DNA from 2 places in the Stappia sp. ICDLI1TA098 genome. Region 2 is predicted to be linked to the other one. Evidence: predicted binding sites of a transcription regulator. Region 2 holds the regulator's gene; the other holds the start of a gene.
The links. Region 2 encodes HrcA, which represses chaperone genes, less so after heat shock. Its sites were predicted from a motif close to GTTAGCACTCNCNNNNNGNGAGTGCTAAC; they were not measured.

Region 1: groES (co-chaperone GroES) is a predicted target of HrcA. The motif match lies at 1,713-1,741, and genes of this name have one in related genera.

Annotation. Positions count from the first base shown of each region.
Region 1 is NZ_JBTZBT010000002.1:297,732-302,119, reverse strand. Features, by position in the region: gene groL (chaperonin GroEL) at 1-1,130, opposite strand, end outside; gene groES (co-chaperone GroES) at 1,300-1,587, opposite strand; gene ACSLUQ_RS11735 (TadE/TadG family type IV pilus assembly protein) at 1,876-3,540, shown strand; gene ACSLUQ_RS11730 (hypothetical protein) at 3,560-4,102, opposite strand; gene ACSLUQ_RS11725 (sigma 54-interacting transcriptional regulator) at 4,239-4,388, opposite strand, start outside.
Region 2 is NZ_JBTZBT010000003.1:492,649-497,036, reverse strand. Features, by position in the region: gene ACSLUQ_RS17320 (multidrug effflux MFS transporter) at 1-12, opposite strand, end outside; gene ACSLUQ_RS17315 (M48 family metallopeptidase) at 91-831, opposite strand; gene moeB (molybdopterin-synthase adenylyltransferase MoeB) at 840-1,679, opposite strand; gene hrcA (heat-inducible transcriptional repressor HrcA) at 1,729-2,796, opposite strand; gene rph (ribonuclease PH) at 3,123-3,836, shown strand; gene rdgB (RdgB/HAM1 family non-canonical purine NTP pyrophosphatase) at 3,847-4,388, shown strand, end outside.

The sequences.
Region 1 (4,388 bases), on a different contig from region 2:
GCAACGCCGCCAGCGAGCTTGGCAAGACGCTCCTGGAGCTTCTCGCGGTCGTAGTCAGAGGTGGTCTCCTCGATCTGCGCCTTGATCTGCGCGACGCGGCCTTCGATGTCGGCCTTGTCACCAGCACCGTCGACGATCGTGGTGGTCTCCTTGGTGATGGCGACCTTCTCGGCGGTGCCGAGCATGTCGAGCGTGACGCTCTCGAGCTTGATGCCGAGGTCCTCGGAGATCACCGTGCCACCCGTCAGGATGGCGATGTCCTCGAGCATGGCCTTGCGGCGATCGCCGAAGCCCGGAGCCTTGACGGCAGCGATCTTCAGGCCGCCACGCAGCTTGTTGACCACGAGCGTGGCAAGCGCCTCGCCTTCGACGTCCTCGGAGATGATCAGCAGCGGACGGCTGGACTGAACGACGGCCTCGAGGATCGGCAGCAGGGCCTGGAGGTTGGAGAGCTTCTTCTCGTGAAGCAGGATGTACGGCTTCTCGAGATCGGCGACCATCTTCTCGGCGTTGGTCACGAAGTACGGCGACAGGTAGCCGCGGTCGAACTGCATGCCCTCGACGACCTCAAGCTCGGTCTCGAGCGACTTGGCCTCCTCGACGGTGATCACGCCCTCGTTGCCGACGCGCTGCATCGCTTCCGCGATGTCGGCGCCGATCTGGGTGTCGCCGTTGGCGGAGATCGTGCCGACCTGAGCCACTTCGGCCGAGGTGGAGATCTTCTTGGAGCGGGCCTCGAGGTCCTTCACGGCGGCAGCCGCGGCAAGGTCGACGCCACGCTTCAGGTCCATCGGGTTCATGCCGGCGGCAACCGACTTGGCGCCCTCGCGGACGATCGACTGGGCCAGAACGGTCGCGGTGGTCGTGCCGTCGCCAGCGATGTCGTTGGTCTTCGACGCGACTTCGCGCAGCATCTGCGCGCCCATGTTCTCGAACTTGTCCTCAAGCTCGATTTCCTTGGCGACCGACACACCATCCTTGGTGATACGCGGAGCGCCGAAGGCCTTGTCGATGACGACGTTGCGGCCCTTGGGGCCGAGCGTCACCTTGACGGCATTGGCGAGAATGTCGACGCCGCGCAGCATGCGGTCGCGGGCATCAGTGGAAAACTTGACTTCTTTGGCAGCCATTTTCAGGTCTCCTTGACAGAAAATCGCCCCGTGGGGCGCGGCTTGCGGCGGACGACGAGGTTCGGCGTCCCGTTTTCAGGGCCGGGGCGGAACCGGCTTTCGCCATCCGCCTGTCTTCGGCCCCCGCAAGCGCCCCGGCATGGGGCAGATCAGGGAAGGTGCGTCGGTATCAGCCGACAACGCCCATGATGTCGCTTTCCTTCATGATCAGCAGGTCTTCACCGTCGATCTTGACCTCGGTGCCGGACCACTTGCCGAACAGGACGCGATCGCCAGCCTTCACGTCGAGAGCGACGAGGTCGCCGTTTTCCTTGCGCGCGCCGGGGCCGACGGCGACGACTTCGCCTTCCTGCGGCTTCTCCTTGGCGGTGTCCGGAATGATGATGCCACCGGCGGTCTTGGCCTCGGAATCGACGCGGCGGACAACGACGCGATCATGCAAAGGGCGGAATTTCATGTTGTGCTCTTTCCTTTCCCGGCCAGCGTGGTACTTCCTCCGCCGCGTTCCGCGCCATGCATGGGTCAGGAGAGCGCCTGTCCCCCGCCGGCATTGCGGATCCGACGACGGAAGCCGCGGACCACGTTGGCACTCTGTTGATGAGAGTGCTAACAGCGAGCTTGATGTAGGATGGGCCCCGGCGGCTGTCAATGACTCAGCGTCGAGTTTTTCCCAAGCCCTCGAAAGCCTTCGAAATGCACGGTCCGTGCAAGGAATTCGAAACCTGACGGGGATACCGTCGGCGCCATGAAAAGACCCCCTTCCGACGCCCCCCGCCAGAGCGGAATCCGCGCGCGCCTTGCCGGCTTCGTCCGCGACAGGCGCGGCAACATCGTCATTCCCTTTGCCATCGCGGCGGGGCTGATGATCATGATTGTCGGAGCGGGCGTCGACTTTTCGCGCGGCTACACCGTCAAGATCGGCCTGCAGCAGGCGGTGGACGCGACGGCGCTGGCGGCGAACTACGACAGCAACGGCCTGTCCGACGCCAAGATCCGCGAACGGGCGGAAGCCTATTTCAACTCCATCTACAAGGATCCCGACGGGGTTGCCCCCGAGCTTCTCGTCTCCGTCGAGAAGGGAACGGTCAGCGTCACCGCCAAGACGAGCGTCCCGACCAAGTTCGGCGGCCTGCTCGGGCTGTCGGCGCTCGATGTCGAGGTCAACTCGCAGACCGTGGTCGGCAAGGCGGTCTTTGACGTGGCGATGGTGCTCGACAATTCCGGCTCCATGCGCGGCAGCAAGATGTCGACGCTGAAGAGCGCGGCGACGGATCTGACCAAGACCCTGTTCGCCATCAACGAGGAGAGCGACCGCAAGGACCGGGTCAAGATCGGGCTCGTGCCCTTCACCTCCTTCGTCAACATCGGTCCCGCGAACCAAGACGCGACCTGGATGGACAGGGAAGGCAAGTCGCCGATCCACTGGAAGAACTTCGAAACCCGGCCGAACGGCACGCCGGACCCGGCCGAGTTCGATCGTGACGCGCTGATCAACGGACAGCCAAGCCGCTTCAGTCTCTACAAGCAGCTCAAGTACACCAGTTGGCGCGGCTGCGTGGAGTCCCGGCCGATGCCCTATGACGTGGATGACACGGCGCCGACCGCGTCCAACCCGGCGACGCTCTATGTCCCGCAATTCGCGCCCGACGAGCCGGACGACTCCAATGCCGGCTGGTACGACTATTTCTCCAACAGCTATCTGTACGATGACGACGGCTCTTGCGACAGCCGCGTGCGCGACGTCTACTGGCGCGAGGGCATGGAGCGCTGGGAATACGCGCAGAAGCGGTTGTGCAAGTATCGCAGGCAAACGCGGAACTACGGCACGAGCTGGAGCCGCGGCCCCAATTACAATTGCCGCACCCAGGAACTGACGGACCTGACCAACAACAAGTCCTCGGTGCTCAACGCCATCAACAGCATGAACGCCGACGGCAACACCAACATCCATCAGGGTGCTGTGTGGGGCTGGCGCCTGCTGACGCCGCAGGCACCCTTCACCTCGGCCCGGGATCCGGAGAAGGAAGAGGAGGATACGGAATATGTCCGCATCCTCATCATCATGACCGATGGCGACAACACCTATGGTCAGCAGAATTCGCCCAACAACACCCAGCCGGAAGCCTATGGCTACGGCACGGAGGAGCGTCTCGGGCCCGGTGTGAACACGTCCTGGTCGATCCCAAACAAGATGGACGAGCGCGTCGCGCTGACCTGCTCGAACGCCAAGAAGGACGGAGTGCAGATCTATACGATCGCCTTCCAGATCCGCGACCAGAACACGGTCACGCTGCTGCGCAATTGCGCAACCACCTCGGCCATGGCCTTCGATGCCCAGTCGAACGGCGATCTCGTCGATGCGTTCAAGCGCATCGCCAACGAAATCACCCGCCTGCGCCTGAGCCGATAGAGGACAGTCCGCCGCCGCGTCAGTTCGCCTGCGTGGCGGCCTTCACGGTGAAGGGCAGGACGAAGCTGCCGGTCTTGTCGCTGGCCGTGTCGCGCAGCCGGGTCACCAGGCGGTAGTCGCCCGGACGCAATCCCTCGAACGCAAAACGCAGCGTGGTGTGGAACTCGCGGATCTTCACGCGGGCGCTGGCCCCGAGTTCGGCGAAGCCGGACTGGCTGGCAAGCACCTGACCCGAGGGGTTGAGGATCTCGTAGTCGGCGGCAAGCGCCACGCGGAAACCGTCGTCGGTCGCCGCATGGCCGAAGCCCACCGGTTCCGCGTAGACGACGAGAGGCTCGCCGGCGGCAAAGACCGCGTCGGCGCGCGGCGTATACTGGCCGTAGCCCGTGACATCGCCGGAAACGAAGGTGGCGGCGGTGAAGCCGAGCGGCGCTTCGGCCCAGGCCGCATCGAGCCGCTCATAGGCGGAGGCGAGGGCGGGCGGCACCGTGGCCGTGTCCTGGGCGGCCGCGCAGGTTGCGCCCACCGTCAGCAGCGCCACGCCTGCAAGAAGATGCCGCATGGCTCCGCCTGGGGTCCTGCCGCCGCAAATCCCTGTTCTCGTCATCCTAAGCCCCCGCCCTGATCTGGTCCGCGACGTGCGGTGAAACCGCATTTTCGCAGCGCCCGTATAGACCGGGCGGGGATGTGCGACAAGGTTATCCGGCGAAACCGGTAAAGCCAGCCATCGCCGTTTCATCTCCCCGCCCGCTCCACGACTGGCGCTTGCGGTAAATGGTCGACGGGCTGATCTCAAGCGCCGCCGCCGCCTTGGCGATGTTGCCGTCGAAGGCGTCGAGGGCGCTCTC
Region 2 (4,388 bases):
GGGCTTGAGCATGGCACGGGCCTTGATCGGTGCGCCGGACGGCGCGACAGGACAGGATGGGAGGGCACGGACGGAAAGCCGCCGAGGTCCCTACCCATAGAGATGCAGCCGCCCGCCCTCGCGCCGAAGCCAGTCGCGCGCCTCGTCGGTCTGCGGCGCCAGCCGGCGGCAGTGCGCCCAGAAGCGCGGACCGTGGTTCATTTCGGCCAGATGGGCAACCTCATGGGCTGCGACGTAATCGAGGATCGTCGGCGGCGCAAGCACGAGCCGCCAGGAAAAGGAGAGCTGGCCGCTGGCGCTGCACGACCCCCAGCGGCTTCTGGTATCACGCAGGGCGATGCCGGCGGGGGACCGGCCGAGCGCCCCGGCGTGCCGGGCAACCGCCGCCTCGAGATCGGCGCGGGCTTCGCGACGCAGCCAGTCGGTGAGACGGCGGGCAAGGTGATCCGGCCCGCCTGGAACGGCCAGGATCGGCTCGTCCCCGTCCTCACGGCGCGAGACCAGGCCGCGCAGCCGGCCCGTGGCTTCGATCCGGTGCTCGACGCCGCGCACGGGAACGACCCCGCCGGCGGCGAAGGCGACCGGATCGGGCCGCGCGGTCAGGTGTTTTTCAAGCCAGCCCCTGTGGCTCTCGGCGAAGCGCAGGGCCGTTTCCAGCGTGCCCTTGGCGGGAACCGTCATCACCGGATCGCCGCCGCCGCTTGGAACCCGCAGGATATATCGCTGTGCCCGGGCGTTGCGACGCAGGACAACCCGCTGGCACCCGCCCCCGACCTCGATGCTCACCGCCTCGGGAAGCGGTGCCGGGGCACCGGACACGATGCGTTTCAACAGTGCCTTCACCGGTCCTCGCCATGACTTTCGTCGTGAACCTCGGCGCCGCCGATCATCTCTTCGACGCGCCTCGGTGCGCTCCCGTTCAGCGGGTTCTTCTGCGACCAGCGATAGCGGATGGTCTCGAAACGCATGTTGCGCGCGTCGATCAGCAGCAGCCGGCCGAGCAGCCCCTCGCCAAAGCCCGCAATCTCCTTGATGACCTCCATCGCCTGCATGGTGCCAACCATGCCGGTGAGCGCGCCGAGCACGCCGGCCTCGGCGCAGGTCGGAAGCAGCCCCGCCGGCGGCTTTTCGGGAAAGATGCAACGGTAGGTCGGATTGGGCGTCCCGTCCTCGCCCTTCTCATGCGGCTTGAGCAGCGTCAGCGATCCGTCGAGCCGGCCGACCGCGCCGCTCACCAGCGGCTTGCCGGCATAGAAGCAGGCGTCGGAGACCAGATAGCGCGTGTCGAAATTGTCGGACCCGTCGACCACGAGATCATAGGCGGAGACGAGCGCCAGGGCGTTCATCGGCTGCAACCGCACGGGATGCGGCTCGACCTTCACATGGGGATTGAGCCGGGCGATCGCCTCCGCCGCGCTCGCCACCTTGGGCTCGCCGAGCTGGTCGGTGTCGTGGATCACCTGGCGCTGGAGGTTGGAGAGCGACACCGTGTCGTCGTCGACGATGCCGAGCGTGCCGACGCCGGCGGCGGCCAGATACTGCAGCACCGGCGCGCCGAGCCCGCCCGCGCCGATGACGAGCACGCGCGCCGCCTTCAGTTTCTGCTGCCCCGGTCCGCCCACGTCCTGGAGCACGATGTGGCGGGCATAGCGTTCGAGTTCGGCAGGGCTCAGGGTCATGTCGGTCCTTGAAGATTTCATGTCTTGCGCCAGGCGCGGTCCGGCGGCCTCAGCCGAGCAGCCGGCCGACCAGCCGGGCGGTGTAGTCGACCATCGGAATGATGCGCGCGTAGTTGAGCCGCGTCGGCCCGATCACGCCGAGCACGCCGATGATGCGCTCGTCCTGATCACGGAAGGGCGAAACGATGATCGAGGAGCCGGAGAGCGAGAACAGCTTGTTTTCCGAGCCGATGAAGATCCGGACCCCGTCGCCGCCCTCGGCGGCGGCGAGAAGCTGGATCAGGTCCCGCTTGCTCTCCAGGTCGTCGAAGAGCAGGCGGATGCGCTCCAGATCGCGCTCCGCCTCGAGCTGCGACAGAAGGTTGGAGCGGCCGCGCACGATCAGCGAGCCGGACTGGCCGACGTCGCCGGCGCGCGTGGCAATGCCGGTCTCGACCAGCTTGGCGGTGAGCTCGTCGAGCTCTTTCTGATGGCGATCGCGCTGCGTCTCCAGCTCCGTGCGCGCCTGCGCGAGCGTGCGCCCGCGAATGAGGTTGGTGAGATAGTTCGACGCCTCCACCAGCGCCGACTGCGGCAGGCCGGCGGGCAGGTCGATCACCCGGTTCTCCACCGAGCCGTCGTCGCCGACAAGCACCACCAGCGCCTTGAGCGGCTCGATGCGCACGAACTCGACGTGGCGCAGGCGGGCATCGGTCTTGTGGGTGAAGACGACGCCGGCGCCGCGCGACAGACCGGACAGCATCTGGCTCGCCTCGGTGAGAAGCTGCTCGCTGGTGCGTTCGCTGCGCGCGGCCTTCACCTGCACCTCGATGCGGTCCCGCTCCTCGCGTGTGAGATCGCCGACCTCGAGCAGCGCGTCGACGAAGAAGCGCAAGCCGCCCTCCGTCGGCAGTCGGCCGGCGGACGTATGCGGCGCATAGAGCAGACCGGCATGTTCCAGGTCGGCCATGATGTTGCGGACGGAGGCGGGCGAGAGCTGGATCGACGGCAGGCGCGAGAGATTGCGCGACCCCACCGGCTCGCCCGTGTCGAGATAGGTCTCCACGATGGAGCGGAAGATCTCGCGCGAGCGCTGGTCGAGATCGCGCAGGCTGACGGAAGGAACGCCCAGGGTCACTTTGCCATCCTCGAATTGCTGGCGCGTCGTGCGACCGCGGGCTTGCGGACGCTCGAACAGGCGAAAGCCGCGACGCACCCCGCCCCGGCACCGCCAGCGGCGGTCGCCAAGAACCCTATATAATGCTCCGGCGCCGGCATGTCACAACCCAAGCGGCGGGCGGCGCGAGGAGCATGCCTTGCCTTTTCCGTCCACAGGCGATTTCCTCGCGCTCCGTCCTGGTTTAAGACGGTGCCGAATGAACGGTGCCGGCACGAAGCCGCGCCATGGTCGGCCGGCCCGCGGGGGGCCTTTGTCGACTGCCGAAGCCACGAGAGGGAGACAACATGCGGCCATCCAAACGCGCAGCCGACGAATTGCGCGCCGTCACGCTGGAGCGCGGTGTTTCGAAGCACGCGGAAGGCTCCTGCCTGGTCAAGTTCGGCGATACGCACGTCCTGTGCACGGCCAGCCTCGAGGAGCGCATTCCGCCCTGGCTGCGTGGCCAGGGGCGCGGCTGGGTGACGGCCGAATACGGCATGCTGCCGCGCGCCACGGGCGAGCGCATGCGCCGCGAGGCCTCCGCCGGCAAGCAGTCGGGCCGCACCCAGGAAATCCAGCGCCTGATCGGCCGCAGCCTGCGCGCCGTCGTCGATCTGCCGGCGCTCGGCGAGCGGCAGATTTCCGTCGACTGCGACGTCATCCAGGCCGATGGCGGCACCCGCACGGCGGCGATCACCGGCGCCTGGGTCGCACTCAACGACTGCATCAACTGGATGCGCACCCGCGACATGGTGACGAAGCCGGTGCTGAAGGACCACATCGCGGCGATTTCCTGCGGCATCTATGGCGGAACGCCGGTGCTCGACCTCGACTATGCCGAGGATTCCGAAGCCGATACGGACGCCAATTTCGTCATGACCGGCTCCGGCGGCATCGTCGAGATCCAGGGAACGGCCGAGGGCGCGCCCTTCTCCGAGGAGGAGTTCGCAGCGCTGATGGGGCTCGCCAAGACCGGTATCGCCCGGCTCGTCGATTTCCAGAAAATGGCGATCCTGTGAGGTCCAGCCGATGAGCGAGACGCAAGTCCGCCGCAGGCTCGGCCCGGGCCGGCTGGTGATGGCGAGCCACAACAAGGGCAAACTGCGCGAGTTCTCCGAGCTGATGGCCCCCTTTGGTCTCGAGGTGGTCTCGGCCGGCGAGCTCGGCCTGCCCGAGCCGGAGGAGACCGGCACCACCTTCGAGGCGAACGCCGAGCTGAAGGCGCGGGCGGCGACCGAGGCCACGGGCCTGCCGGCGCTGGCCGACGACAGCGGCTTCTGCGTGGCAGCGCTCGGCGGCGACCCCGGCATCTACTCGGCCCGCTGGGCCGGGCCGGAGAAGGACTTCGCCATGGCCATGCGCACCATCGAGGAGAAGCTGCAGGCGGCGGGCGCCCTGACACCGGAGGCGCGCCGCGCCTCCTTCGTCGCCGTGCTCTGCCTTGCCTGGCCGGACGGCCATGTGGAGCTGATCCGGGGTGAGGTCGAGGGCACCGCCGTGTGGCCGCCGCGCGGCAGCGGCGGCTTCGGCTACGATCCGATCTTCCAGCCAGACGGCCATGAGACCACCTT